Regions from separate parts of the Stenotrophomonas sp. 86428_Sma genome, predicted to be linked through region 2. Evidence: riboswitches for the same ligand, from Rfam matches in the RefSeq annotation. Region 2 holds a riboswitch; the other holds the start of a gene.

Region 1 (15,142 bases), 280 kb from region 2:
TGATTTACTACATGACGCGCTGGCCGTTGGCCAACGCCAACGTGTGGATCGCCTGCACCGGCCTGGATCCCCGGCCTAACGAGTCTGGCGGAAGAACGGGACGGCGTCGGCTGTCCAAACAGGGCGCGCCAGTGCTGCGCCAGATGCTCTACATGGCCGCCATGGGGCTCAAGCGGTGTCGTCGGGGGCAACCGCTCTACGACGAGCTGTCAAAACGCGGTCACCCCAGCACCGCCGTCTTCAACATCCTGGCCAGAAAGCTGGCCAGGATCGCCTGGGGTGTCTTCAAAAGCGGCCGGGACTTCGATCCGGCGATGCTGAAGGTGGGTCAAGCCTGCTTCCAGCAGGCTTGACCACGAACATAGGATCTCGACTCTACGGGTGCCGACCGTTGGTCGGCACACCTGCCCCATCACACCCGGCCGAACACCAGCGCAGCGTTGGTGCCACCGAAGCCAAAGCTGTTGGACATCACGGTATCCAGCTTCTGCTCGCGGCTCTCGCGCAGGATCGGGAAGCTTTCCACCTTCGGGTCCAGTTCGCCGATGTTGGCCGAACCGGCAACGAAGCCATCGCGCATCATCAGCAGGCAGTAGATCGCCTCATGCACGCTGGCCGCACCGAGCGAATGGCCGGACAGCGCCTTGGTCGAGGACAGCGGCGGCACCGCATCGCCGAACACTTCGCGGATCGCATTGAGCTCGGTGACGTCGCCCAGCGGCGTGGAAGTGCCGTGGGTGTTGAGGTAGTCCAGCGGACGATCGACGCCCTGCAGCGCCATCTTCATGCAGCGCACCGCGCCTTCACCGGACGGCGCGACCATGTCGGCGCCATCGGACGTCACGCCGTAACCGATCAGCTCGGCATGGATGTGCGCGCCGCGCGCAATGGCGTGGTCGTAGTCCTCCAGCACCAGCATGCCGCCGCCACCGGCGATGACGAAGCCGTCGCGGTCCTTGTCGTATGGACGCGAGGCGCTGGCCGGGGTCTCGTTGAAGCTGGTCGACAGCGCGCCCATCGCATCGAACATCACGCTCATCGACCAGTGCAGATCTTCACCGCCACCGGCGAACATGATGTCCTGCGCGCCATGGCGGATCATGTCCGCGGCGGCGCCGATGCAGTGCGCCGAGGTCGCGCAGGCGGCCGACAGCGAGTAGCTGACACCCTTGATCTGGTAGGCGGTGGCCAGGCAGGCCGAGACCGTCGAGCACATCGTGCGCGGCACCATGTACGGGCCGACCTTGCGCACACCACGTTCGCGCAGCAGGTCGACTGCGCCGATCTGCCATTCGCTGGAGCCGCCGCCGGAACCGGCGATCAGGCCGGTGCGCAGGTTGCTGACCTGCTCGGGGCTGAGCCCGGCATCGGCGATCGCATCGCGCATGGACAGGTAGGCGAAGGCCGCCGCATCGCTCATGAAGCGCTTCTGCTTGCGGTCGATCAGCGCCTCCAGGTCGAGGTCGACGCGACCGCCTACCTGGCTGCGCAGGCCCGCTTCGGCGTGGTCGGCCAGGGCGGTGATGCCCGAGCGCCCTTCGCGCAGCGCAGCCGAAACGGTATCCAGATCATTGCCGAGGCAGGACGTGATGCCCATGCCGGTGATGACGACGCGACGCATCAGAAGCTCCCGGTTTCAGTGAACAGGCCGACGCGCAGGTCGCGCGCGCTGTAGATTTCGCGGTCATCCACGTACATGCGGGCGTCCGACTGGGCCATCACCAGCTTGCGGTTGATGACACGGCTGATGTCGATCTCGTAGCGCACCAGCTTGGCCTCCGGCAGTACCTGGCCGGTGAACTTCACCTCGCCGCAGCCCAGTGCGCGGCCCTTGCCGGGGGCGCCCAGCCAGGTCAGGAAGAAGCCGGTCAGCTGCCACATGGCATCCAGGCCGAGGCAGCCGGGCATCACCGGGTCGCCGATGAAGTGGCAGCCGAAGAACCACAGGTCCGGGCGGATATCCAGTTCGGCGCGTACCATGCCCTTGCCATGCGGTCCGCCGTCCTCGCGGATGTCGGTGATGCGGTCGAACATCAGCATCGGATCGTTGGGCAAACGGCCGGCGGCGGTGCCGAACAGTTCACCGCGTGCGCTGGCCAGCAGCTGTTCGCGGTTGAACGCGTGGAGACGGGTCATGAAGCACAATCCTGGAAGCGGGGAAACAGGGAAACAAGCGCTCGAGGATGCCCGTGGAAACTGCGCCGATCAAACATTTCAACCGTACGCAACCGTAGTGTTTTCAATGGAATACGCGCATCCTGTTGATGTGCAACGACCATACTTCGGCGTGTGGCCCGTTCGGCACGCCCCCGCCCTTTTCGCCTGACATGACCCGACTGCGCAAGATCATCCACGTCGACATGGACGCGTTCTACGCGTCGGTGGAGCAGCGCGACGATCCGTCACTGCGCGGCAAACCGGTGGTTGTGGCATGGCGCGGCGCGCGCTCGGTGGTGTGCGCGGCCTCGTACGAGGCACGCGTGTTCGGCGTGCGTTCGGCGATGCCTGCCGTGCGTGCCGAGCGCCTGTGCCCGGACGCGATCTTCGTGCCGCCGGACTTCGCGCGTTACAAGGCGGTGTCACAACAGGTACGCGCGATCTTCCTGCGCCATACCGACCTGGTCGAGCCGCTGTCGCTGGACGAGGCCTATCTGGACGTGACCGAGCCGAAGAGTGGCATCGAACTGGCCACCGACATCGCCCGTACCATCCGTGCGGAGATCCGCGAGGAGACGAACCTGACCGCTTCAGCCGGGATCGCGCCGAACAAGTTCCTGGCCAAGATCGCTTCGGACTGGCGCAAGCCCGACGGCCAGTTCGTGATTCCACCGCAGCGGGTGGACGCCTTCCTGCTGCCATTGCCAGTGAACCGCGTGCCCGGCGTCGGCAAGGTGATGGAAGGCAAGCTGGCCGCGCGCGGCATCGTCACCTGCGGCGACCTGCGGCAGTGGGCTCTGATCGACCTGGAAGAGGCGTTCGGAAGTTTCGGCCGCAGCCTGTACAACCGCGCACGCGGCATCGACGAGCGGCCGGTGGAGCCGGACCAGCAGGTGCAGTCGATTTCCTCCGAAGACACCTTCGCCGAGGATCTGCCGCTGGAAGACCTGGGGGAGGCGATCGTGCAGCTGGCGGAGAAGACCTGGAACGCCACCCGCAAGACCGAACGCGTCGGCCACACCGTGGTGCTGAAGCTGAAGACCGCGCAGTTCCGCATCCTCACCCGCAGCTTCACCCCGGAGCGCCCGCCGGAATCGATGGAAGAACTGCGCGACATCGCCCTGGCCCTGCGCGCCCGCGTCGACCTGCCGGCGGAGACGCGTTTCCGCCTGGTCGGCGTCGGGCTCGGCGGCTTCCGCGAAAAGGAGGCGGTGGTGCAGGGGGAACTGTTCGAGCACGGATCGAACGAGTCCGCAGGCAATCATTGATAGGGCTAAGAAGGGCCTTGATTCTGGCCGGTCAAACGGGCCCGTACAAATCTCCCAGCTCAATCAGTTGCAGATCTCTCGAAAGCCCTGCGGAACAAGATTGCCAGGGCATTTAATAGGACAAGCCCAGCTCAGCCATGATGGCTGGTACAGGTCTGCGCGTGACGGTTCTCTCGCGATCAACGAACAGTCACACCTATGGCGGAGTGAACCTTCGCAAGAGACATCCCTATCAGATAGTCGCAATCTCCGATTTCGCTGCCATTGGTCTTTGCAGACGTCACTATCGCCACAGCATCGAGATCTACCGAAACCAGAGGTCCGCCGCTGTCACCTGCATCACATAGCAAATCGTAAGGGCCGGCTAGATCCTCCACCCTAATCCAATCGCTCGTGCAGCTTTGGGAATTGCAGGTATTTGATTCTGTGTTCACGGAGGTGAGCGTGCCGCAGCTGTAGCCTGTCCGTGTTCCCGCATGGCAGAGCACCAGGAGTCCTTCCAGAGTTTCCCGCAGTAGATCCGGTCTGACCTTTCCCAAGTAGCCAATCGTGTTAAATCCATTCAATTTGGTGAAGGCCATCCAAGACGCTTCAAAACCGCTCGAGGCGGGGACGGGATGCCATTGCACGTCGTGACCTGCATCAAAGCGTCGTCGGTCAGGATCTCCATCAAGTACGACTGTGGCAGTGTCGCCAGATCCCGGGATCGGTTCGTACCGCAGGGTTGGCAGGCAATGTGCGGCAGTAATCAACCCGGGCTTTTCATCAGAATCATAGGCCCGAAATCCAAATGTGCAGTAAGAGTTGTTGGAAACAGCTCTCCCACCCGCACGAGTCTGTGGCGCTGACAGCAACTTGGAACGCCCTGAGGACTTCTTTAGTTCAATGGGTGCGGATAGAATGCGTCGCGCATTCTTTTCCTCGTCGACATAGATTTTTTCGAAATCTGTGCTGGGCAGCTCCACAACAATCACACCGCGCTGTCCGTCGATCATGATTCCCTGATGCTCCGGGAAAAGTTCTGCCACCTTTCCTGACTTAACTATCTGCTTCAATTGCGTCAGAGAGTGAGTTGCCCCGACCGTGAAGCGGTAGGTGATGGTGCCATAGACAGTGCTCACAGTTCGGAATGGCACTGGCTCAGTCCCGGTCAAGCGGACCGTCACGATCATCGGGTTCTCACTGAAGCTCTTGCCAGCGAAGCGATCAGGCATTCCTTCCAGAATGCGCGCAAGCTCTTCCCCTGCCGCAATTCGAAGTCTGAGCCGCCTGTCGGCTTCTTGGGTGGACAATCCCTCATGCTGCGCAAAGGCTTGAACAACGGGGTCGGTGGAGGGCGTCACTTGTTGAGAGAACGCGGGGGGCGCGGCCAGTGCGGTGGTGGACAGCAGTAGTTTGACCAAAGCATGTCTGATCTTCATCGTGAATTCTCCGTTCCATCGGTTCAATCAACAACGCAATCCATCGTACAGCTGTTGACGTTCAGGTCTGTGATGTTGGTCCCGGCTTGACGTTCGGCAAGGAGTGGCAAATGTGCGATGACCTGCGCGTCGTCGATCTGGTGAGTCGAACGTGGTCGCACTTATCAAGCAAGCTGGGGATGTTGAGGGTGCCGGCCAGCGGCCGGCACTACCGCAGGTGCAGGGCACAGCCCTGCAAAAGAAAATCCCCTACTTCATGGCCACTGCATCTCGCCCTTGGCCACCTTCGCACTCAACTCCAGCGACTCCACGCCCGCCAGCTTCGGGTAGCGCGCCTGCATCGCCTTCACCAGTGCCGCACTGTCCTTCGCCTTTGCCGCCTCAACATCGAACGCACGGATGTAGTCCGCGGTGAAGCGCAGCGCACTGGCATCCAACGCCGCACCCGGCGCGTAATGCCCCGGCACCACCACCTTCGGCTTCAGTGCCCGCAGCCGCTGCAGGGTCTGCAGCCAGTCGGTGTGCGACTTCGGCGTCTGCGTGTCGGCCATCCACACGTGTTCACCGGCCACCACCGGAATGCCACCGACGATCGCGCGCAGCGACGGCACCCACAGCACCGTGCGGTCCGGCGTGGGTCCATCCAGGCCGATCAGCTGCAGGCGCTGGCCTTCCAGTTGCAGGGCATCGCCGTCCAGCACCTGCGGCACCACGATGCGCGCCGGCACGTCGGCGCCCATCTTCGGTCCCCAGTAGGCCAGCTTGCCGGCCTGGGTCTGCTGGATGTGGGCGACGGTCTGCGCGGTGGCGACGATGCGCGCCTGCGGGAACGCGTCCTGCAGCGTGGCCAGGCCGAAGTAGTAGTCCGGATCACCGTGGCTGATGTAGATCGTGGTCAGCTGCTTGCCGCTGGCACGGATCAGCTCGACCAGCTTGCGCGCGTCGCTGGCAGCAAACTGCGCATCGACCAGGATCGCGTCGTGGCGGCCTTCGATCAGCACCGAGGACACCGAGAACATTGCCTGCGGGCCGGGATGGAAGGTCTGCAGGTGCAGTTGGGATTTTGTTGCTGCGGCGGGCGCCGCGGTGGCCGGTGCGGCCAGCAGCGGCGCACTGGTGAAGCTGGCGGCCAGGGCGAGGGGAAGCAGCAGGGCAGCGGTACGCATGGGAATTCCTTGTGTAGAGCCGGGCCATTGCCCGGCCGCAGGTTCGCGTAGAGCTGAGCGCGGGCTTGGCTCTACAAGGGACGTGCGTGGATCAATACGCTGCGGTGATGATCTGCTTCGGGTACGCGTGCGTCTCCAGTTCGGCGACGAAGGCGGCGCCGTAGTCGGCGTAGCTGATGCGGCTGTGGCCGCTGGCGTCGGCGAGGAACGCCTTGGGCTGCACGCGGTACTGGCCGCGCTCTTCACCCGGGCCGATTTCGGCGGCCGGCGAGAAGAAGGTCCAGTCCAGGTCATCCACTGCCTGCAGGCGGTTGAACGCCTCACGGTGGGCCAGCGCGTACGGCTTGTAGGCCTCCGGGAAGGTGGGGGTATCGACCAGCTGCACGCCGGGTGCGACTTCGAGGCTGCCGGCGCCACCGACCACCACCAGGCGCGGCACGCCGGCCTTGCGTGCGGCGGCCGCCAGCTGCGCGGCCACTTCACCGACGCGGCCGATGTCATCGCCCGGGCGCGGGCCGTAGGCACTGGCCAGCACGTCGTGGCCGGTGATGGCGGCAACCAGCGCGTCCTGGTCATCCAGCGAGGCGATCACCGGATGGGCACCGGCCAGCTCGGCCGGGAGGTCCTGCGCGCTGCGCACGATGACAGTGAGTTCGTGGCCGCGGGCCAGCGCGTGGCGGGCGATCTGGCGGCCGATGTTGCCGGTGGAACCAACGAGGGCGATTTTCATGGCATGACTCCGTGGGGCGGTGTGGGGTGGGAATGGGGCCACTCTAGGCTGCTGCAGTTGCTCGAAAAACAGCGTATAACGCGCTTGTTTGTTGCATGGATCGAGCATATGGACCGATTGACCGCCATGACCGTGTTCGTCGAGGTGGCCGAGCGCGGCAGCCTCACCGCCGCCGCCGAGGTGCTGGACATGTCGCGGGCAATGGTCAGCCGCTACCTGGCCGAGGTCGAGAGCTGGCTGGGCGCTCGCCTGCTGCACCGGACCACGCGCCGGGTCAGCCTGACCGGCCCCGGTGAGGCGGCGCTGGCGCGCTTCCGGCAGATGCTGGCGATCGGCGAAGAACTGCAGGGCGAGCTGGCCAGTGATGATCCCGAGCCGCACGGAACGCTGCGGGTGACCGCCAGCGTCTCATTCGGGCAGAGCCACCTGGCGCGGGCGGTGGCCGGCTTCGTCGCGCGCCATCCGGCGGCGCGCATCGAGCTGCTGCTGGTCGACCGCACGGTGAACCTGGTGGAGGAGCGGGTGGACCTGGCCGTGCGCATCGCGCGCCAGATCGATCCCAGCCTGATCGCACGGCGGCTGGCCACCTGCCGCTCGGTGCTGTGCGCGACGCCATCCTACCTGCAGGCGCGTGGCACACCGACCGCCCCCGAGCACCTGGCCGCGCACAACTGCCTGACCCACCACTACGTCGGCAAGAGCCTGTGGCAGCTGCACCGCGATGGGCGTTCGCTGTCGGTGGCGGTGGGCGGCAACATCAGCGCCAACGAGGCCTCGCTGCTGCTGGAGGCGGTGCGCGCCGGTGCCGGCATCGCCATGCTGCCGACCTACCAGGTGGCGCCGCTGCTGCGCAGTGGCGAGCTGATCGAACTGCTGCCCGAATTCAGCCTGGACGAACTCGGCATTCATGCCGTGTACGCGTCACGGCGCCAGCAGCCCGCTATCATGCGGCGATTCCTGGATTTCCTGGGCGAGTGTTTCGCCAGCCCGGCCTTCCAGGATCTGGATTGGCGCCCACCGGGCAAGGAGAACACATGAACCATGGACAGGCCTTGATCGACCACAACCGTGCTGCCTGGGACCGCCAGGCCAGCGAAGTGCGCGAATGGTCGCGCCCGGTGGAAAGTTCAACGATTGCCGCCGCGCGCGAAGGCCGCTGGCAGGTGCACCTGACGCCCCGCGCGTTGCCACTGGACTGGATGGGTGATGTGCGGGGCCGTCGCATCCTGTGCCTGGCCTCGGGCGGTGGCCAGCAGGCACCGGTGCTGGCCGCTGCGGGCGCTGACGTCACCGTGTTCGATCTCTCCGACGGGCAGCTGGAACAGGACCGCCAGGTCGCTGCGCGTGATGGCCTGCAGCTGCGCACGGTGCAGGGTGACATGCGCGATCTGCACGTGTTTGCCAACGACAGTTTCGATGTGGTGTTCCATCCGATCTCCAACCTGTACGTGCCTGATGTGCGCCCGGTGTGGACCGAATGCCGCCGTGTGCTGGCACGCGACGGGATGCTGATGGCGAGCTTCTACAACCCGGTGCTGTTCGTCGGTGCGCGTGATCCGCAGCTCGATGCACAGGGATTGATCCGGCCGCAGTACGCCATTCCCTATTCGGACCTGGAAGACCTGGCGCCAGCCGAGCGCGAGGCAAAGCTGGCACGCGGCGATGCGCTGACCTTCGGCCACAGCCTGACCGAACTGATCGGTGGGCAGCTGGATGCCGGCTTCGTCATCGATCGCTTCATGGAAGACTGGCAGCCGCAGCCGCGCTTCCTGATCGATCGCTATCTGCCCACCTTCCTGGCGACCCGCGCGCGCCGGATCGGCTGAGGCGGATCGGCGCAAAAACCTGCGGCGTACAATGGATGGCCCCACGTCATGCAGGTGCCATCCCTTGTCGTATCCCTATCCGCTGGTCGTGTTCGACCTTGATGGCACGCTGGTCGACAGCGCAGCTGATATCGCCGAAGCACTGAACCGCACGCTGGAGGACATCGGTGTGGCACGCGTGCCGGAAACCACGGTGCTCGGTTGGATCGGCGACGGTGTGCGCCGCCTGGTCGAGCAGGCCGTGCATGCCGCCGGTCGCGAGGTCGACCTGGCCGAAGTGATGCCGGTGTTCATGGTGCACTACCGTGAGTGCCTGCTGCGCAGCCCGCGCCTGTTCGATGGCGTGGCTGAAGCACTGGCGCAACTGCGTGCGCGCAACGTGCCGCTGGCGATCTGCACCAACAAGCCCGAAGCGCTGGTGCCACCGCTGCTGCAGCACCTGGGCATCGGTGATGCGTTCGCGCTGGTGCTGGGTGGCGACTCCCTGCCGCAGCGCAAGCCCAGTGGTGAACCGCTGCGGCATATCGCCGCGCACTTCGGGCTGCCTGTAGAGGCGTGCCTGATGGTCGGTGATTCGTTGACCGACTACCGCGCCGCCGAAGATGCAGGCATGCCGATCGCGCTGGTGCGTTACGGCTATCCGCGCGGCCTGGACCTGGCCACCGCGCATGCGGTGGCGGTGATCGACGACCTGCGTGAGTTGCCGGGGTTGCAGGGCTGATGCAACGGACATCCCTGGTCGCCGGCCGGTAACCCGGGCTGACGCAATGGGTAGTGCCGGCCGCTGGCCGGCAATCCCGGATCGGCGCATTGGGTAGTGCCGGCCGCTGGCCGGCAACCCGGGATGCGCTGCCGAAGGTCATGATGTTGCCGGCCAGCGGCCGGCACTACCATGACCGTCGCGGTCACTTCGGCTGGTAACGCACGCTCAGCTGGTACTCGCGGCCCGGCTGGTTGAACCACGCCACGGTTTCATACGTGCGGTCGAATACGTTGGCGGCGCGCGCCAGCAGCGACCACGATGGCGTCAGCGCGTACTCGGCGCGCAGGTCCAGCGTGCCGTAGCCGCCAACCTTCACCGAGTTGCTGGCGTTGTCATAGCGCTTGCCCGCACCCTGCACGGTCAGGCCGGCGCGGACGTCACTGAAGCGGCGGTCGACGTCCAGGCGCGCGGTCTGCTGCGCGCGGCGCGGCAGCCAGTTGTCGAACTGGGTGCTGCCGTGGGTGCGGTTGCGCGGGTCGGTATAGCTCAGCTGCGCATTGATGTCGAAGCCGGCCAGCAGCATGCCACCAGTCAGCTCGGCACCACGGATGCGCGCCTTCTCCACCTGCCGCATCTTCATCGTGGAGGCATCGTAGGTGATCAGGTCATCGATGCGGGTCTCGTACACGTCCAGGCCCCAGTGCCAGCCCTGGCCCTGCTGCGAAACGCCAAGGTTGGCGCTCTTGGACTTCTCCGGGTTCAACGTCGGCACGCCGCTCCACGGGTCGTACAGGTCGCTGAAGGTCGGCGCCTTGAACGCCGTGCCGTAGCTGGCATTGACGCGCAGGCCGTGCTCTAGTTCCATCGCCCAGCCCACGCTGCCGGTGGCGTGGTTGCCGAACTGCTGGTTGTCGTCGTTGCGCGCACTGGCCTGCAGCTGGTGGCGGCCGAAGCGGCCCTGGTACTGCACGAACACGCCGGTGTTGCGGCGGCTGTCGACGAGGTAACCCGCGCTGCTGCCATCCAGGTTGTCTTCGCTCCAATCCACGCCTGCACTCAGCAGCTGGCCCTCGGCCACGCCGAAGTCACCCTGCAGCGAGGCGCTGTCACGATGGGTCTGCGCGCTGCCGAACACCCCCGGTGCGCCGAAGTTGTCCGACTCGTTGTCACTGCGGCCGACGTTGGCGGTGAACGCCAGGCGTTCGGACGGGGTGTAGCGCACCTTGCCGGCCAGCACCTGCTGGCGGGTTTCCGAATAGTTGTAGTAACCGTCGTAGTGGTTCTTGCCGTCGGCGCGCAGTGCGCTGCCTTCCACGGTCCACTGGTCGTTGAAGCTGTAGCCGCCGCGCAGGCTCTTGGACAGGTTGCGGTAGCCGTCGCGGTCGTGCTCGTCGGCAAAGCAGCCTGCGTTGAACACCGAGGCGGAGCCGCGGCAGGCATCGATGCCGTCGGAATGCTGGTAGGCGATGTCGGCGCCGAACCAGCCGCGTTCGGTGCCACCGCCGATGCCGCCGCTGGCTTCGCGCAGGCCGTTGCTGCCACCGCCGAGCTGGAAGTGCGGAGCGAAATCGCCCTGGTTGCGGCGGGTGAAGATCTGGATCACGCCACCAATGGCGTCGGCACCGTACAGGCTGGACTGCGGGCCGCGCACGATTTCCACGCGTTCGATCTGCGCCAGCGGCAGGTCCTGGTACATGGCCAGGCCGAGGTCGGCACTGTTGATGCGCACGCCATCCACCAGCACCACGGTGTGGCCCGAGTTGGTGCCGCGCAGGAACAGCGAGCTCTGCTTGCCGAGGCCGCCGGAGTTGGTCAGGTTGATGCCGGCGCGGTCGCGCAGCAGTTCCTGCAGCGACGTGGCCTGGCTGGATTCGATCTGCGCGCGGTCGATCACCTGGGCCGGCGCGATGCTGTCCTGCAGGGCGATCGGGGTGCGGGTGGCGGTGACCAGGATCTGGTCGAGCGCGGTGGTGTCATCGGCGGCCTGGGCCAGCGCGGGCAGGGCGGCCAGCACGGCCAGGGACAGCATTCGGGACTGCAGCTTCATGGGGGACTCCAGGTGCCACGCACGCCCGCGTGGCGAAGGGGAGGAGCCGCGAGGGCAGGCATGCGCCGACGCCGCAGCGCAGGCTGCGGTCATCCAGCGCCATGCCCACCGCATCGCGACCTGAGGCTTCCTGGCCGGTCTCCGGGCTTGCCGCCGGGTGGCGCGAGGCCACCGTCCAGGCGCCTTCCCATGCCTGCGGCACAGTGGCGTTGTTGCCTGGAACTGACGTGCTTACCGTTGCGGGGGCAGCGCCGGCCTGGCGTGGATCCACGCGTCACCGGCTTCCCGTTTCAACCTGCCGGCCGTGGCCGCAGGTCACCTGGAAGTGCGCGCAGTCTACGGCATCGCAGGCGGCCCGTAGCGTCGAGCCTGCTCGACTGCCTTTGCTGTGCCCTTAGAATGGTCCCTCGATCCCGTGGTGCCGTTGCCGATGTCCGCCCGTTTTCCGCTGTTCCCGCGTTGCCTGTACAGGACGCACGCATGATCCTCGACCTGGTCCGCCATGCCGGCAACGGTCGCGATGAGTTCCTCGATGGCCGCAGTGATCCACCGCAGCTGGCCCGCCTGCCGCAGGAACTGGTCGACGCCTACGCTGCGCAGCCCTGGGAGCGGGTGATCAGTTCGCCGCGGCTGCGCTCGCTGCACACGGCGATGGCCCTGGCCACCCCGCGCGGGCTGGACGTGGAAGCGGACGAGGAATGGGAAGAGCTGGATTTCGGCGATTGGGACGGACAGTCGTTGTTCGACCTGCCGGAGGATGCATTGGCGGCCTTCCATGCCGACCCGCATGCATTCCCGCCGCCGAACGGCGAAAGCTGGGGCCACTTCGAGCGGCGTATCGCGCGCGCGCTGGATCGCCTGCTTGATGATGACGATCCGGTGCCGACGCTGGTGGTCAGCCACGGCGGCCCACTGCGCATGGTGCTGTCGCAGGTCTGCGGTCTGCCGATGTCGCTGTGCTGGGCGCTGCGCATCGACCACGGCACGCGCCTGCGGGTGTGGCTGGAGCGTGGCGAGATCGGGCTGGTGGGTGAGCTGCTGGAGCTGCAGCAGCCCTGACCGCAGTCGCCGGGCATGACCCGGCGCTACCGATCCCGCATCACAGTGGTAGTGCCGGCCGCTGGCCGGCATCCCCAGGAACGCGGAGGCCTCAATCCTCGTCCGCGCGCTCGGCCACGCTGTCCTCAGCGTCGTCGTCAGCATCGAAGCGCTGCTCATGCACCGGGCCCGAAGCGGGGCCGGCCGCCTTCAGCGGATGCGCAGCGATGCGCGCTTCGTAATCCTGCACCAGCGCCTCACGCTGCGGCTCGCTCAGTTCCTGCCAATGGCAGTCCAGCAACGCGCCTTCCAGTGAATAGAGCAGGTTCAGGCTGGGCTTGAAGCCGGCGCGCTTGACCTTGACGAAGGCACCGACCGCGCCGATCGCAACCAGATCCTCGCGGCTGCGCAGGCCGACCTGACGCAGCCACGCCGCACTCTTCGGGCCGATGTTGCGCAGCTTCGGTGCGCTCATCCCAGCGCCTCGACGAACACGCGGGCGATGGCTTCCAGGCCGGCTTGGTCGTCGGCATCGAAGCGGCCAACTTTCGGGCTGTCGATGTCGAACACGCCGATCAGTTCATCGCCGCGCAGCAACGGCACCACCAGTTCCGAGCGCGAGGCCGAATCGCAGGCGATGTGGCCGGGGAAGGCATCGACGTCCTCCACGCGCTGGGTCACGCGCTGGCTGGCGGCGGCACCGCACACGCCCTTGTCCAGCGGGATGCGCACGCAGGCCGGCAGGCCCTGGAACGGGCCGACCACCAGCTCCTTGCCGTCGTACAGGTAGAAGCCCACCCAGTTCAGGTCGGGCAGAGCGTGATAGACCAGTGCGGAGAGGTTGGCCGCGTTGGCGATGCGGTCGGACTCGGCGTAGACCAGGCCACGGGCCTGTTCCAGCAGCTGGGCGTATTGTTCCGGCTTGCTGCCGGTAAGCGAGGCATTGGCGAACATGCCCGCAGTCTAGCAAGCGCGCCGGGCCGGCGATAATGCAGGCTCTGTTGCCCCGCTGGAGCTTATCGATGCCGTTGCCCGCCACGCTGCCGCCTGCCCTGTTCGTCACCGGCACCGATACCGAGATCGGCAAGACCGCGGCCAGCACCGCGCTGCTGCATGCACTGCGCCGGCGCGGCCTGCGCGCAGTCGGCATGAAGCCCGTGGCCAGTGGCAGTGAAGATCTGGGGCAGGGCCTGCGCAACGAGGACGCGCTGGCGCTGCAGGCGGCCAGCTGGCCGGTGCCGGACTATGCCGACCTGAATCCGTACGCGCTGCGGCAGCCGCTGGCGCCGGAGCTGGCCGCTGCCGAGGATGGCGTGCAGGTGGAACTGGCACCGATCGTGGCCGCGTTCGCGCGCCTGCGTGCTCAGGCCGATGTCGTGGTGGTGGAGGGCGTTGGCGGTTGGCTGGCGCCGGTCTCGGCCACGCTGGACCAGCTTGACCTGGTGCGTGCATTGCATCTGCCGGTAGTACTTGTGGTCGGCATGCGGCTGGGCTGCGTCAACCACGCACGGCTGACTGCGCAGTCGCTGCAGGCCAGCGGCGTGGAGTGCCTGGGCTGGATCGGCAACCACATCGACCCGGTGATGCAGCGCCAGGATGAGAACATCGCGACGTTGCAGCAGCGCCTGCCGATGCCGTGCTGGGGGCGGCTGCCGTATCTGCCGGGAGCGGATGGCGAAGCGCTGTCGGCGCACCTGCTCGAATGACCCTGGGTAGTGCCGGCCGCTGGCCGGCAACTGCATCCACCCGGCGATCCCGAGGTTGCCGGCCAGCGGCCGGCACTACCGTGCTGCAGCTGCCAGCTCCCGCGCGATCGCACCGAGCCGCTCCACCGCGCTGATGAAGCGCGCATCCAGCGTCTGGCAGCACGACAGCCGCAGGCAGTGGCGGTAGCGCGCGCCGCGCGAATACACGCGGCGCTGGGCGCGCACGTGCTTGAGTGATCCTGGGTAGTGCCGGCCGCTGGCCGGCAACTGCATCCACCCGGCGATCCCGAGGTTGCCGGCCAGCGGCCGGCGTTACCGTGCCGCAGCCGCCAGCTCCTTCGCGATCGCACCGAGCCGCTCCACCGCACCGATGAAGCGCGCATCCAGCGTCTGGCAGCACGACAGCCGCAGGCAGTGGCGGTAGCGTGCGCCGCGCGAGTACACGCGGCGCTGGGCGCGCACGTGCTTGAGTGATCCTGGGTAGTGCCGGCCGCTGGCCGGCAACTGCATCCACCCGGCGATCCCGAGGTTGCCGGCCAGCGGCCGGCACTACCGTGTTGCAGCTGCCAGCTCCTTCGCGATCGCACCGAGCCGCTCCACCGCGCCGATGAAGCGCGCATCCAGCATCTGGCAGCACGACAGCCGCAGGCAGTGGCGATAGCGCGCGCCGCGCGAGTACACGCGGCGCTGGGCGTGCACCTGCTTGAGTGATCCTGGGTAGTGCCGGCCGCTGGCCGGCAACTGCATCCACCCGGCGATCCCGAGGTTGCCGGCCAGCGGCCGGCGTTACCGTGCCGCAGCCGCCAGCTCCTTCGCGATCGCACCGAGCCGCTCAACCGCACCGATGAAGCGCGCATCCAGCGTCTGGCAGCACGACAGCCGCAGGCAGTGGCGATAGCGCGCACCACGTGAATACACCTGGCCGGGCATGAACACGATGTCCTCTGCCAGCGCACGCTCGAACAGCTCACGCGTATCCACGCCCGGCAGTTCGAGCCACAGCAGGAAGCCGCCTTGCGGCTCGGTGGCACGGGTGCCGGCCGGGAAGTGTTCGGCCACCAGCTGGCGCAGCCGTCCCAC
Region 2 (15,142 bases):
CTGCGACGCCGTCCTGCCATCCTGGGCTGTCATGTCCCGGGCTGCGTCACCCGATGCATCGAGCACCCACCAATCACGCCAAGAGGACACACGCCGTGACCACCGAATCCAGCGCCACCATCGAGAAGGAAAGCGAATTCCTGTTGACGTCGCCGCCGACGGCCAACGCGATGAGTGTGACCAAGCGCAATGGCACGACCGAACTGGTGGACCTGAACAAGATCGTGCGCGCGGTGCAGCGTTCCTCCGAAGGCCTGCACGCCGTCGATCCGATGCGCGTGGCCACCCGCACCATTTCCGGCCTGTACAACGGCGCCACCACCCGCGAGCTGGACGAACTGTCCATCCGCACCGCCGCCCTGCTGATCGGTGAAGAGCCCGAGTACGGCCGCCTGGCTGCGCGCCTGCTGGCCAACTACATCGCCAAGGAAGTCTCGGGCCAGGAAATCTATGCCTTCTCGCAGTCGGTCAGCCGTGGCCATGAAGTCGGCCTGATCAACGATCGCCTGCTGAACTTCGTGCAGACCAACGCGCGCAAGCTCAACGATGCCATCGACATCTCGCTGGACCTGAACTTCGATTACTTCGGCCTGCGTACCCTGTACGACCGTTACCTGCTGCGCCATCCGCACACCCGCAAGGTGATCGAGACCCCGCAGCAGTTCTTCCTGCGCATTGCCAGCGCGCTGAGCGAGGATGTGTCCGAGACCCTGGCGCTGTACAAGCGCATGGGCAACCTGGACTACCTGCCGTCCAGCCCGACCCTGTTCAATTCCGGCACCACCCACGAGCAGCTGTCCTCGTGCTTCCTGCTGGATTCGCCGCAGGACTCGCTGGAGTCGATCTATTCCAAGTACGGCGACATCGCCCAGCTGTCGAAGTTCTCCGGCGGCATCGGCGTCAGCTACACCCGTGTGCGTTCGCGTGGTTCGCTGATCAAGTCGACCAACGGCCACTCCAACGGCATCGTGCCGTGGCTGAAGACCATGGATTCGTCCGTGGCCGCGGTGAACCAGGGCGGCAAGCGCAAGGGAGCGGCCTGCGTGTACCTGGAGACCTGGCACGCCGACGTCGAGGACTTCCTCGAACTGCGTGACAACACCGGTGACGAAGCCCGCCGTGCGCACAACCTGAACCTGGCCAACTGGGTGCCGGACCTGTTCATGAAGCGCGTCGAAGCCGACCAGGAATGGTCGCTGTTCGATCCGCGCGTCGTGCCGGAGTTCACCGACCTGTTCGGCGAAGCCTTCGAGCAGGCCTACCTGCAGGCCGAAGCCCAGGGCAAGGCCAACCGCACCATCTCCGCGCGCAAGCTGTACGCCCGCATGATGCGTACGCTGGCCGAGACCGGCAACGGCTGGATGACCTTCAAGGACAAGTGCAACCGCGCCAGCAACCAGACCCTGCGTCCGGGCAACGTGATCCACCTGTCCAACCTGTGCACGGAAATCCTGGAAGTCACCTCCAACGATGAAACCGCGGTGTGCAACCTGGGTTCGATCAACCTGGGCAACCACTTCGACGAGCACAACGAGTTCGACTTCGAGAAGCTGGCCGAGACCGTGCGCCTGGCCGTGCGCCAGCTCGATCGCGTCATCGACCTGAACTTCTACCCGATCGAAACCGCCCGCCGCGCCAACCTGCGCTGGCGTCCGGTCGGCCTGGGTTGCATGGGCCTGCAGGACGTTTTCTTCCGCAAGCGCCTGCCGTTCGACAGCGCCGAAGCCCGCGCCCTGTCGAAGAAGATCGCCGAAGCGATCTACTTCCACGCGCTGGAAACCTCCTGCGAGCTGGCCCAGGAACGCGGCAAGCACCCGTCGTTCAACGACACCCGCGCCGCCGGTGGCGAACTGCAGTTCGACGCCTGGAACGTGGTGCCGGAAGACACCGCGCGCTGGGATGCCCTGCGTGCCCGCATCAAGGAGCATGGCCTGCGCAACTCGCTGATGATCGCGATTGCACCGACCGCCACCATCGCCTCGATCGCCGGCTGCTACGAGTGCGTCGAGCCGCAGGTGTCCAACCTGTTCAAGCGCGAGACCCTGTCCGGTGACTTCCTGCAGGTCAACCGCTACCTGGTGAACGAGCTGAAGAAGCTGGGCCTGTGGACCGCCGACATGCGCGATGCCATCAAGCTGGCCGAAGGCTCCATCGCCGGCGTGGCACAGATTCCGGAAACGCTGCGCGAGGTCTACCGCACCGCGTGGGAACTGCCGATGCGTTCGCTGATCGACATGGCCGCCGAGCGTGGTGCCTTCATCGACCAGTCGGCCTCGCTCAACCTGTTCATGGAAAGCCCGAACATCGGCGCGATGTCCTCCATGTACATGTACGCCTGGAAGCAGGGCATCAAGACCACCTACTACCTGCGTTCGCGCCCGGCCACCAAGATCGCCAAGACCACGGTGAGCAGCGCAGCCCCGGCCAAGGTGTTCAGCCCGGACGAAGCCATCGCCTGCTCGCTGGAAAACCCGGAAGCCTGCGAGGCCTGCCAGTAAAAGCGGCCGTGCCGGCCTTTGGCCGGCACACCCCTTTGTAGAGTCGAGCCATGCTCGACTGCAGAAAACACCAAGGTAGCGCCGGGCCATGCCCGGCGTTTTGACCCGAGAAGACAAGGAAACACCCATGGCCGACAAGCCCAAGCAGATGCTGCTCGATCCCGGTTTTGAACTGACCCTGCGCCCGATGCGCTACCCGCAGTTCTATGACATGTACCGGAACGCGATCAAGAACACCTGGACGGTGGAAGAGATCAACTTCCAGATCGACATCACCGACCTGCACAGCAAGATGTCGCCGGGTGAGCGCCATCTGATCCACCGCCTGGTCGCGTTCTTCGCCACCGGCGACTCGATCGTGTCCAACAACCTGGTGCTGAACCTGTACCAGCACTTGAATGCGCCGGAAGCGCGCATGTACCTGTCGCGCCAGCTGTATGAAGAAGCGCTGCACGTGCAGTTCTACCTGACCCTGCTCGACAACTACCTGCCGGATCCGGAAGAGCGCGTCAAAGCGTTCGCCGCGGTGGAGAACATCGACTCGATCAAGAAGAAGGCCGATTTCTGCTTCAAGTGGATCGACTCGATCCAGGACCTGAAGCGCATCGAGACCCGTGCCGAGCGCCGCCAGTTCCTGCTCAACCAGATCTGCTTCGCTGCGTGCATCGAAGGCCTGTTCTTCTTTGCTGCCTTCGCCTACGTGTACTACTTCCGTTCGCGCGGCCTGCTGCCGGGCCTGGCCTCGGGCACCAACTGGGTGTTCCGCGACGAGAGCGCGCACATGGAGTTCGCGTTCGAGTCGGTGCGCGTGGTGCGTGAGGAAGAACCGGACCTGTTTGACGAAGAGATGAAGCAGCAGGTCTACGACATGCTGGCCGAAGCCATCGAATGCGAAGTGCAGTTCGCCGAGGACGTGCTGTCCGGTGGCGTGGCCGGCATCTCGACCCGTGACATGCGCCAGTACCTGCAGCACTGCGCCGACCAGCACTTCGCCAAGCTGGGCATGGAAAAGAAGTACAACGTGCGCAACCCGCTGCCGTTCATGGAACTGCAGGACGTGCAGGAGCTGACCAACTTCTTCGAACGCCGCGTCTCGGCCTACCAGGTCGGCGTGCAGGGCGAAGTCGCCTTCGACATGAACTTCTGATCGAACCGGTCAGATCTGTCGCAACGAAAAACCCCGGCCAACGCCGGGGGGTTTTTTGTTGGTAGCGCCGGGCCATGCCCGGCGGAGCCTGCCTGGTGCTACCGGCCGTCATGCTGCACGCGGGCCTTTGTAGAGTCGAGCTTGCTCGACTGCCGTTCGCGCAAAGCGGTCGAGCAAGCTCGACTCTACAATCAGCGTCGCCCTTCCACCGCCATGCGTACCGCCAGCCCGGCCAGCACCGTGCCCATCAGCCAGCGCTGCACCACCTGCCAGGTCGGGCGCGCGGCCAGGAAACCGGCGATGCTGCCAGCGGTCAGCGCAATCATGCCGTTCACGGTCACACTCACCGCGATCTGGGTGGAGCCCAGCACGATCGACTGCATCAGCACACTGCCCTCGCCGTCCGGATGCAGGAACTGCGGCAGCAGCGACAGGTACATCACCGCCACTTTCGGGTTCAGCAGGTTGGTCAGGAAGCCCATCGTGAACAGTTTGCGCGGGCTGTCCTGCGGCAGTTCGCGCACCGCGAACGGCGAGCGGCCACCGGGCTTGAGCGCCTGCCAGGCCAGGTACAGCAGGTACAGCGCGCCGCCGATGCGCAGCGCGTCGTAGGCGAACGGCACGGTCATCAGCAGGGCGGTGATGCCCAGTGCCGCACACAGCATGTAGAACACGAAGCCCAGCGCCACCCCGCCCAGCGAGATCAGGCCTGCCATCGGCCCCTGGCAGATCGAGCGTGAGATCAGGTAGATCATGTTCGGCCCGGGCGTGAGCACCATGGCCAGTGAAACCAGCGCGAAGGCCAGCAGGTCAGAAGTGGCGGGCATGGGCGGTCCTGGCAGTGGGCGTGGCGCAGTGTAACGCCTGCCGCAGGCGCGGCCTGCGCAGGCACCGCTGCCGGGTGACCGTTGCACGTGCATTCCGATGGCCATCACGCCGGTCGCTTAGAATCCGCAGCACCCCACACCGAAGCCCCCCCATGACCCCCATCCCCGAGACCGTGCCGCCCACCGAAGTGCGCATGGCCGAAATCGTCTTTCCCAACCACACCAACCACCTTGGCACCCTGTTCGGTGGCCAGGCGCTGGCGTGGATGGACAAGGCCGCCTTCCTGGCCGCCGCCCGTTACTCGCGCCGCACCGTGGTGACCGCGCGCAGCGACCAGGTCGACTTCAAGCTGCCGATCCGCATCGGCCAGATGGTGGAAACCATCGGCCGCATCGTCGAAGTCGGCCGCAGCTCGATGAAGGTGGAGGTGGAACTGGTCGCCGAAGACCTGCACAGCGGCGAGCGCAAGCTGTGCACCCGCGGCCACTTCGTGATGATCGCGCTGGACGAGGAAGGCCACCCGATCGCGGTACCGCCGCTGCCGGCGGCCTGACCCGGCCAACGGACCGGCGCTTGCGGGGGCGCCACCGCGCCCCCATCTGGCAGCCATGACCCTGCCACTGACCGACTTCATCGACCCTGCCCAGCGCCTGTTCGTGCTGACCGGCGCCGGCTGCAGCACCGCCTCGGGCATTCCCGATTACCGGGATGCCGACGGCCAGTGGAAACGCACGCCGCCGGTGACCTACCAGGCCTTCATGGGCGAGGCGGCCACCCGCCAGCGCTACTGGGCGCGCAGCCTGCTCGGCTGGCCGCGCTTCGGCCTGGCCCGGCCCAACGGCACCCACCAGGCCCTGGCCGCGCTGGAAAGCCGAGGCAAGCTGCAGGTGCTGCTGACCCAGAACGTGGACGGCCTGCACCAGCGTGCCGGCAGCCACAACGTGATCGACCTGCATGGCCGCCTGGATCTGGTGCGCTGCATGGGCTGTGAGCGTCGCAGCGATCGTGAAGACTTCCAGCAGCGCCTGCTGGACGCCAATCCCGGCTGGGACGCGCTGGAGGCAGGCATCGCGCCCGATGGTGATGCCGATCTGGAGACCGATTTCTCCGCGTTCGTGGTGCCCGAGTGCCCGCATTGCGGCAGCGTGTTGAAGCCGGATGTGGTGTTCTTCGGCGAAAACGTGCCGCGGGAGCGCGTGCAGGCGGTGCAGGAGCACCTGCAGCAGGCCGACGCCGTGCTGGTGGTGGGTTCATCGCTGATGGTCTATTCCGGCTTCCGCTTCGTGCAGGCGGCGGCCAGGGCAGGGCTGCCGGTGGCGGCGTTGAACCGTGGCCGCACCCGCGCCGACGACCTGCTGCAGTTCAAGGATGAACGGGACTGCGCCGAGGCGCTGGCCGCGTGGGCTTCGTCCTGAGCCGAGCACACGCTCGGCTGCACGCCCACCGCGAAACAGCGATCCATCCAGACGGTTGATTCGCAGGCCGTGCGGCGGTGCAATACGCACCCCCTACGTCGTTCATCACCGTCTTGAGCCAGCTGTTTTCGCCGATCTCGTTCGGCCCCCTGACCCTGTCCAACCGCATCGTCATCGCGCCGATGTGCCAGTACTCCGCCGAAGATGGCCGCGCCAGCGACTGGCACGCCATGCATCTGGGCAACCTGGCGCAGTCCGGTGCCGGCCTGCTGATCCTGGAAGCCACCGCGGTCGAACCGCGCGGCCGCATCAGCTGGGCCGACCTGGGCCTGTGGGATGACGGCACCGAGGCCGCACTGGCGCAGGTGCTGGCCAGCGTCCGCCGCTGGTCGCCGATGCCGCTGGGCGTCCAGCTGGGCCATGCCGGCCGCAAGGCCTCGGTGAGGCGTCCGTGGGACGGTGGTGGCCAGTTGCCGGCCGACGATGCGCGTGGCTGGGCCACCGTGGCGCCGTCGCCGCTGCCGTTCCATGCCGCCGATCCGGCACCGCAGGAACTGGACGAGGCCGGCATCGCCGAGGTCATCGCCGCCTTCGCCGCCAGTGCGGTGCGCGCCGAGCGCCTGGGCTTCGAGCTGATCGAGCTGCATGCCGCGCACGGTTATCTGCTGCACCAGTTCCTGTCGCCGCTGAGCAACCGCCGCACCGATGGCTACGGTGGCTCGCTGCCGAACCGCCTGCGCCTGCTGGTGGAGGTGTTCGATGCTGTGCGTGCGGCAGTGTCCGACAAGGTCGCGGTGGGCGTGCGCATCTCCGCCAGCGACTGGGTCGATGGCGGCTGGGATCTGGTGCAGAGCGAAGCGCTGGCGCAGGTGATGGACGCGCGCGGCTGCAACTTCCTGCATGTCTCCAGCGGTGGCCTGGACGAGCGCCAGAAGATCACCGTCGGCCCGGGCTATCAGGTGCCGTTCGCAGCGGCGATCAAGGCCAAGGTGCGCATGCCGGTCATCGCCGTGGGCATGATCACCGAACCGGAGCAGGCCGAATCGATCCTGCGCCATCGCCACGCCGATGCGGTAGCCCTGGCGCGCGGCATCCTCTACGACCCGCGCTGGCCGTGGCATGCCGCCGCCGCATTGCGCGACAGCGTGGAACCGGCGCCGCAGTACCTGCGCTGCGAGCCGCGCGATGCGCGCGGCGTGTTCAAGGCGCGCTGAGGCTCACACCCGCCAGGCCGGCGCTATGCCGGCCTGCAGGTGCTCGAACAGTGCGCGGATCTTGGCAGTGAAATCGCGGCGGTCGCTGACGCAGAAATAGACCTCCATCGGCTCCGGGCGCCATGCAGTGTCGGCGCCGAACACTGCCTGCAGGCGGCCATCGCGCAGGTACGGCTCTGCCACGAATGCGGCCAGCCGGGTGATGCCGGCACCGGCTGCGGCCAGCGTCGCCAGCGCATCGATGTCATCGCAGACCATGCTCGGCGGCAGCGCGGCGTCCACGCGCTGGCCCTCCTTCAGCAGGCCCCAGCGCAGCGGCCGGCCATCGGTGGGGAAGCGATGCAGCAGCCCGCGATGGCCGCCCAGGTCGGATGGCTGCTGCGGGGTGCCGTGTGCCTTCAGATAGGCCGGCGAGGCACAGAACACGAACGGCACGCGCGCCAGCTGCCGTGCGACGACCCCGTCCTCCAGCTGTGCACCGATGCGGATGCTGGCATCCACCGCTTCCGGGCCGTGCTGCACGGCGCGGTCAGTCAGGCGCAGCTCCAGCTGCAGTTGCGGGTAGCGCTGCTGCAGCGAAGGCAGCAAGGGGGCAAGTACGTGGCGACCGAACGCGCTGCTGCTGGCGATGCGTAGTGGTCCGGCCGGTTCGATGTCACCAGAGGTGACCATCGCCTGTGCACGCGCCAGGTCGGCTTCGATGTGGCGCACCTGCGCCAGGTACAGCGCGCCGGCCTCGCTGAGCGCCAGCTGCCGCGTACTTCGGTTCAGCAACCGTACGCCCAGATGCGCCTCCAGCCGGTTGATGTTCTGGCCGACTGCGGTGGCGCTGATGCCAAGGATGCGGGCCGCGGCGGCAATGCTGCCGGTCTCTGCGGTGCGGGTGAAGCTGCGGATCAGTTGCAACAGGTTCATGACCGACCAGCTTGCCATGGAGAAACCCAAGTATCGCTTGGGACTGAACCAAGCAGGTCGGTTGCATCGGTGACCATCGATCCCGAGGACAGGCTGCTGCCCTACACTCGGGCGATGCGCCCCGATTCCATCCTCACCCTGTCCTGCCCCGACCGTACCGGCATCGTCTACCGCGTATCCGGCCTGCTGTTCGACCACGGCTGCAACATTCTCGACGCCCAGCAGTTCGGCGACGAGGAGAGCGGCCGCTTCTTCCTGCGCGTGCATTTCGATCGCGATGCCGGCCTGCCGCTGGAGACCGTGCACGCCGCCATGGCCACGCTCGCCGCCGGCTTCGGCATGGACTGGCAGCTGCATGATGGTCGCCGCCGCGCACGCCTGCTGGTGCTGGTCAGCAAGCAAGGGCACTGCCTCAACGACCTGCTGTTCCGTGCCCACAGCGGCCAGCTGAAGGTGGACATTGCCGCAGTAGCGTCCAACCACGCCGACTTCGCGCCATTGGCCGCGTCCTACCAGGTTCCGTTCCACCACCTGCCGGTGACCGCCGATACGCGTGCGGTGCAGGAGCAGCAGATCATCGACCTGGTCGAGCGCGAGCGCATCGACCTGGTGGTGCTGGCGCGCTACATGCAGATCCTGTCACCCACGCTGTGCCGCGCGCTGGCCGGCCGTGCGATCAACATCCACCACAGCTTCCTGCCCAGCTTCAAGGGCGCGCAGCCGTACCACCAGGCGCACGCGCGCGGGGTCAAGATCATCGGCGCCACCGCGCACTACGTCACCGAGGATCTGGACGAAGGCCCGATCATCGAACAGGACGTGGCCCGCGTGGACCACGCGATGGCGCCGCGCGAGCTGGTGCGGCTGGGCAGCGATACCGAATCGCTGGTGCTGGCCCGCGCCGTTCGGCGCCATGTGGAGCACCGCATCCTGCTCAACGGGCACCGAACGGTGGTGTTCCGGTAATCGCCCATCCCGCGTCCGCCGGGCATGGCCCGGCGCTACCACGGGTGCTATCCGGTAGTGCCGGCCGCTGGCCGGCAACTGCAGAGATCCCGAGGTTGCCGGCCAGCGGCCGGCACTACCGAATCCTGATTTCATCCAATGAAAAGCCCCCGGTTCGGCCGTCCCGCGATCTGTAGGGGGGCGTAGTTAGGGGGCTGGATGAATCGATTGTGTTGTCGTGGGCAGGAGCGCGCAAGCGGCATAAGCGACGTGCGCGGTAGCGCCGGGCCATGCCCGGCGGTCACGCCTCAGGCGATCGAAATCCCCGCCTTGCCCAGCGCTTCACGCACCATCGCGTCGTTGGCGTCGGTCACCGGCTTGGTCAGCTCCCACAGGAACTTCACCCGGAAGCCGGACTTCACTGCGTCCTGCGCGCTCCACAGCACGCAGTAGTCGCGGGCCAGGCCGCATACGTGCACTTCGCGGATGCGGCGTTCGTGCAGCCAGCCGGCCAGGCCGGTGGCCGGGCGCTCGCCATCGGGGCCATGGTTCTCGCGGAAGGCGCTGTATGAATCCACCTGTTGGCGCGTGCCCTTGCGCAGAATCAGGTTGGCCACGGTCCAGTCCACGCCCGGATGCAGCGCGGCACCGGCGCTGCCCTGCACGCAGTGGTCCGGCCACAGGGTCTGCGGCTGCGCGTGCAGCAGGATGGTCTCGAAGGGGCGTTGGCCGGGGTGCTGGCTGGCGAACGAGGCATGGTCGGCCGGGTGCCAGTCCTGTGTTGCCACCACGGTGCGGTAGCGGCGCTGTGCCAGCAGATCGGCGATCGGTGCCACCAGCGCATCGCCCTGGTCGCAGGCCAGCGCGCCACCGGGCATGAAGTCCGGCTGCAGGTCGATCACCAGCAGGGCGACATCGGCGGGCAGGGCGGTCATGGCAGTTCCGGTACAGCAGAAGGGGCGACCAGCGTGGCCGCCCCATGCCCACACGTCAATCGCCCTGCGGCGTCTCAGCGTCCTGCCCGTAGTACAGCAGGCCGATCTTGATCCTTTCGCGGCCATTCTCGCGGCGGTGACGGTTGGCATCGCGCAGCGAGTACACGCAGCCGCAGTATTCCTGCTGGTAGAACTGCTCGCGCTTGCTGATCTCGATCATGCGGCTGGCACCGCCGCCCTTGCGCCAGTTGTAGTCCCAGTACTGCAGGCCTTCATAGCGCGACGCGGCACGGATGCCGCAGTCGTTGATCTGCGCCATGTTCTTCCAGCGCGAGATGCCCAGCGACGAACTGATGGTGTCGTAACCGTGTTCGTGCGCATACAGCGCAGTGCGCTCGAAACGCATGTCGAAGCACATCGTGCAGCGGATGCCGCGTTCGGGCTCGTTCTCCATGCCGCGCGCACGGCTGAACCAGTTGTCGGTGTCGTAGTCGCAGTCGATGAACGGGATGTCGTGCTGTTCGGCGAAGCGGATGTTCTCCTGCTTGCGCAGCTCGTACTCCTTCACCGGATGAATGTTGGGGTTGTAGAAGAAGATCGCGTAGTCGATCCCGGAGGCGGTGATCGCCTCCATCACTTCGCCGGAGCAGGGTGCGCAGCACGAGTGCAGCAGCAGGCGCTGGCCGTTTTCGGGCAGGGACAGGGTGGGGCGTTGGAGCTCGGTCATCGTCAGGTACCGCATGGACCGCCGGCAACGGCGGTGGCCCATGCATCAGCGCGTGGGTGAACAGGTCTGGCCGGAAACCGTGAACAGGACGCACGCGGCCGCACCGCCTGCACGCGCAGGACAACGACGGCCCCGGCAACCTCCCCGCGGAGATTCCAGGTCGAGTCAGGGGACGGTCGTGTCCCCCGGCCGGGGCCGGTATTCGGGCTGATGGACACGGGCCGCAGCCCACCTACTACCCGCCGCTTCCCAGGCGTGAGCCCAGTGCTGTTGGCAGGATTCGTTTCCATTCACCGCTGCGGGGCAGCTCCGGAATGGGCGCGCGAAGCGCCTTCACCGGATTCCCGTTTAAATCCCTGCCGCCATCAATGCCACGGCAAGGATACCTTCGGCATGCCCACGGTGGACGCGTCGAGGCCAATGGTCAAGGGCCAATGAAAGCGCAGGGCTGTGGCTCGCTTCTCAGGCTGTGAGAGCGCCTCTTGCCATACTGGGCACCGACAGACGGGAGGTGGCTCGTGGCGGCGAAGTACTGCGATCTGGTCATGAAAGGCGGCATCACCAGCGGCATCGTGTACCCCAATGCGGTACTGGCGCTGGCGCGCGAGTATCGATTCAAGAGCATCGGCGGCACCTCGGCCGGCGCCATTGCCGCGGCGGTGGCGGCCGCGGCGGCGTGCGGTGATCGTCGCCAGCAGGCGGGTGAACACCTGCCCGGCGATGCAGGCTACGGCGGGCTGTCGGCGGTGTCGGCGCAGCTGTCGCGGCGTGGCTTCATCTACAGCCTGTTCCAGCCGGCGCGAGGCGCTCGTGCAGCGTATCGGCTGCTGGTGGTGCTGACCGGCAATGCCCGCCTGCCGCACAAACTGCTGTGCCTGGCCATCGCGGTATTCGAGATCGCGCCGCTGGAAGTGCTGGTGTCGCTGTCGCTGCTGCTCGGCCTGGGCTGGTGGGGCGGTGGCTGGAGCGGCGTGGCCGCCACGCTGCTGCCATCACTGCTGTGCGCGTACGGTGCCGGCGTGGCCGGTGCCGCGCTGCGGGTAGCGCGGGTGGCGCGCCGTAACCTGCTGGGCCTGTGCAGCGGCCTGGGCCGCGATGCACGCACGCCGGCGTTGACCGAGTGGCTGCATGAATGCCTGCAGCAGCTGTCCGGCAAGCCGCTGGATGCACCGCTCACGTTCGCCGATCTGCACGATGCGCCGCGCTATGCCGGCGAGCCGGACAGCCCGCATGCGATCAGCCTGCAGATGATCACCACCTGTGTGTCGCACAACGAGCCGCGCACGTTGCCGCTGGGCGGCGCGCAGTTCTGGTTCCTGCGCGAGGAGTTCGAGCAGCTGTTCCCGGCCAGCGTGGTGCAGTGGCTGGTGACGCAGGCCGGCCCGCCACTGGAGGTGGAAGGGCGCCGGTACTACCACCTGCCGCAGGGCCCGAAGCTGCCGGTGCTGGTGGCCACGCGCATGAGCCTGAGCTTCCCGCTGCTTATCAGCGCGGTGCCGTTGCATGAGCCCTCGCGCCGCGAGCGTCGCTGCGAACCGACCGCACCTGCGGCCGACCAGGAGCACAACGTGGCCGACAGCATGGAAGGGCTGACCAGTGCCGGGCAGACCTGCGGACCGGTGATCACCGCGTTCCGCATCTGCTGGTTCTCCGATGGTGGCATCAGCAGCAACTTCCCGATCCACCTGTTCGATGCCGCGTTGCCGCGCTGGCCAACCTTCGCCATCAATCTGGTCTACCCGCAGCACGCCGAAGACGTGAGCCACGGCAGCAGTGGCCGTCAGGCGCTGGAACACGCCGTGTTCCTGCCCACCGAGAACCGCCACGGCTGGCAGCGTACCTACCAGTCGATCGCCACGCCGTTAGCGGCCGCCGAGCTGGGCCGCTTCCTGTTCGCGGTGGTGGCGACCATGCAGAACTGGCGCGACCTGCTGCAGGCGCGTGCCCCGGGCTACCGCGACCGCATCGTGCACGTCAGCCTGCAGGGCGACGAGGGCGGCATGAACCTGGACATGCCGCAGGACGTGCTGACCCGCATCGCCGACAAGGGCAGCCTGGCCGGTGCGCGCTTCTGTTCGTTCTCGTTCGAGAACCACTATTGGATCCGCTGGCGCAACCTGGCCTCGGCCTACCAGCGCTACTCGCTGGAAGTGGCGCGCACCGACGACCCGGCGCAACAAGTGCTGGCCTACCGCGCAGCGTACTCGATGGTTGCCAGTGGCCAGCCGACGCCACCGTCGTACAAGCTGGGCTCGGAAGACAAGCGGCTGGCATCGCAGCAGTTGTGGGGGCTGATGGTCGAGCAGGGACGTACCTGGGAGGACCTCGGCCCGGACCTCACCGACGGCGCACCGCGCCCGCTGCCGCAGATGAAGGTGACGCCGATCTACTGATCTCCGCCGCGGCCGATTGAACTGTTCTGGTGGGTGCCGACCTTGGTCGGCATGATCTGCTCCCTGCGGTGCTTCATCGCCAGGGTGCAACCACCGCATCACCCTGCAAGGGTGCATACAACGGCAGCGCCAGCTCCTGCTTCACCCAGCCCGGATTGAGCGCACGCAGGCCGGCCAGGTATTCGCGGGCCAGCGCGAAATCACCTTGCCGCATGGCCAGGCGCGCAGCGCGCGCCCAGGTACGGTCCCAGCCGTGGGCCAGTGACAACGAGGACGCCAGCGCAGCGCGCGCACCTGCCACATCGCCGTTCTCCCAACGCTGCTCGGCCTGGATGATCGCCTCGTTGGACAGGCGCATGTCGTACAGCTCGCGCAGCCTCGCGACCGCACGCGGGTCGGCGTCCACGCGCAGGTCGGTGTCCTGCCAGTCGCCTCCTGGCGTGCGCACCAGCAGCGCGGCCGACCACTGCCCACTGCGCTGGCCGCCCGCGGCCTGGCCGGCTTCCAGCGCCGCCAGCAGGCGTGTGGCCAGCGCTCCGTGCGAAGCCGTAAAGGTACGTTGCATTGCCGCCAGCACGTCCGGTCCGGCCAGGCCATTGCCCTGCACGCTCAACATGCCGTCGCCGTGCGCACCGGCCCAGCTGGCCTGCTGCGCGGTGGCGCCGGTGTACTGCGCATTGCCGCCGCGCGCACTGACCAGCCCCACCTGGCGCTCGGCGAGGGTGGTGCCATCGAAGTTGCCGTCTTCATCCAACAGCTGCTTCAGCACCTGCGAAGGCGTGCGACCTTTGGCCAGTAGTTCAAGGCCTTTCGACCCATAGGTCGGGTTGGTCTCGAACTGGCTGGCGACCGCGCCCACTTTGGCCTGTGCCCACGGCACACCCACGCCCCCGACCGCCAGGTTGTGCGTGGCCACCGCCACCCCGCAGTCGCCGGCCTCGTTGCAGGCGGCAATGGAAAAGGTCGCCCACGCCGGCGCGGCGGTGGCAGTGAGCAGCAGGGCCAGGCAAGAGCGCAACAGGGACATAGGTGTCTCCATGGGCGGGCATTGCAATGGGATGCAGCCTACGCACGAAAGGTTTAGTAGATCCACGCCATGCGTGGATGGAATCCGATCGAGATCGAATATTTCGAAACTTCATCGAAGCGCATCCACGCATGGCGTGGATCTACCGTGTCGACCAAGGTCGACACCCACCAACAGCAGCGTGCCGACCAACGGTCAGCACCCACCAACAGCAGCGGGAAACTGTCGAAGGCGGGGTGGGTCCGGTTGCGGGGGCGTGAGCCGCATGGGCCCGAGGCATGCCTCGGGCGGGTTGGGCAGGACGCCCAACCCCGGTCTTGCCGTGTGCGCAGGACTGCGCACACGAGCAAGCGGCGACCGAGCTTACATGGGTGAGGGCGCTTTGCTTGCGAAGCATTGCCTCGCAAGCGCCCGAACGCACAGCCGCCAGCGGCTGCGCCGGGCCCCGGAGGGGGACTTGCAGCGTCCCCCGCAACCGGATCCACCCCGCCATCCCACGGAAAGCCCGCTGTTGCTTTTGCTGTTGCCTTGGATTGAAGCAGGTGCAGGGCGCAGCCCTGCCGAACCAACCCTACCGCCCCGGCAACTGCGCGAACGCGCGCTGCATGCAGTCCTCGCGCGGGCACACCCGGCACCCCGGCCCGATCGATACCGAGTTCCCCGGGCTCTGCACATCCAGCCCCAGCGAATACACCAGTCGCTCGGCATGCTGCAGATCGCAGCCCAGCGCCACCGCGAAGGTCTTGCGTGGCTGGCCATGGCCGACCGGGCCGCTGCTGACCTGCCGCGCCAGCCAGAAATGGCGGCGCCCGTCGGGCATGCGCGCGGTCTGGGTAAGGATGCGGCCGGGCTGGTTGAACGCCTCGTAGACGATCCACAGCGGGCACGAGCCGCCCACCTGCGAGAAGTGGAAATCGGTGGCCGAATGACGCTTGGACACATTGCCGGCGCGGTCCACGCGGATGAAGAAGAACGGCAGGCCAGGCGCACTGCGCCGTGCCAGTGTGCTCAGCCGATGGCAGACCGCTTCGAAGCCGACGCCGAACTGGTGCGCCAGCAGTTCGATGTCGTAGCTGCTGGCTTCGGCCGCACGCAGGA

The links. Region 2 has a riboswitch for cobalamin ahead of ACZK3J_RS01125 (epoxyqueuosine reductase QueH). Riboswitches for the same ligand answer to the same signal wherever they lie in the genome.
Region 1: it holds a riboswitch for cobalamin, as region 2 does, so the genes downstream of both, btuB (TonB-dependent vitamin B12 receptor) here and ACZK3J_RS01125 (epoxyqueuosine reductase QueH) in region 2, are expected to answer to the same signal.

The regions. Positions count from the first base shown of each region.
Region 1 is NZ_CM151156.1:533,319-548,460, forward strand. Features, by position in the region: gene ACZK3J_RS02395 (IS110 family transposase) at 1-353, shown strand, start outside; gene fabB (beta-ketoacyl-ACP synthase I) at 413-1,621, opposite strand; gene fabA (3-hydroxyacyl-[acyl-carrier-protein] dehydratase FabA) at 1,621-2,136, opposite strand; gene dinB (DNA polymerase IV) at 2,328-3,425, shown strand; gene ACZK3J_RS02415 (chymotrypsin family serine protease) at 3,605-4,846, opposite strand; gene ACZK3J_RS02420 (MBL fold metallo-hydrolase) at 5,101-6,012, opposite strand; gene ACZK3J_RS02425 (NAD(P)-dependent oxidoreductase) at 6,104-6,742, opposite strand; gene ACZK3J_RS02430 (LysR family transcriptional regulator) at 6,851-7,780, shown strand; gene ACZK3J_RS02435 (class I SAM-dependent methyltransferase) at 7,777-8,568, shown strand; gene gph (phosphoglycolate phosphatase) at 8,633-9,289, shown strand; gene btuB (TonB-dependent vitamin B12 receptor) at 9,474-11,318, opposite strand; cobalamin riboswitch at 11,434-11,656, opposite strand; gene ACZK3J_RS02450 (histidine phosphatase family protein) at 11,799-12,377, shown strand; gene ACZK3J_RS02455 (TfoX/Sxy family protein) at 12,469-12,831, opposite strand; gene ACZK3J_RS02460 (GAF domain-containing protein) at 12,828-13,310, opposite strand; gene bioD (dethiobiotin synthase) at 13,379-14,062, shown strand; gene ACZK3J_RS02470 (hypothetical protein) at 14,138-14,287, opposite strand; gene ACZK3J_RS02475 (hypothetical protein) at 14,375-14,524, opposite strand; gene ACZK3J_RS02480 (hypothetical protein) at 14,612-14,809, opposite strand; gene ACZK3J_RS02485 (aminotransferase-like domain-containing protein) at 14,849-15,142, opposite strand, start outside.
Region 2 is NZ_CM151156.1:253,552-268,693, forward strand. Features, by position in the region: gene ACZK3J_RS01080 (ribonucleoside-diphosphate reductase subunit alpha) at 96-2,498, shown strand; gene ACZK3J_RS01085 (ribonucleotide-diphosphate reductase subunit beta) at 2,626-3,645, shown strand; gene ACZK3J_RS01090 (LysE family translocator) at 3,837-4,472, opposite strand; gene ACZK3J_RS01095 (acyl-CoA thioesterase) at 4,625-5,026, shown strand; gene ACZK3J_RS01100 (NAD-dependent protein deacetylase) at 5,082-5,888, shown strand; gene ACZK3J_RS01105 (NADH:flavin oxidoreductase/NADH oxidase) at 6,002-7,102, shown strand; gene ACZK3J_RS01110 (LysR family transcriptional regulator) at 7,106-8,017, opposite strand; gene purU (formyltetrahydrofolate deformylase) at 8,132-8,983, shown strand; gene pncA (bifunctional nicotinamidase/pyrazinamidase) at 9,271-9,897, opposite strand; gene ACZK3J_RS01125 (epoxyqueuosine reductase QueH) at 9,953-10,639, opposite strand; cobalamin riboswitch at 10,801-11,015, opposite strand; gene ACZK3J_RS01130 (RpoH suppressor) at 11,170-13,017, shown strand; gene ACZK3J_RS01135 (DUF1028 domain-containing protein) at 13,091-14,044, opposite strand; gene ACZK3J_RS01140 (helix-turn-helix domain-containing protein) at 14,616-15,142, opposite strand, start outside.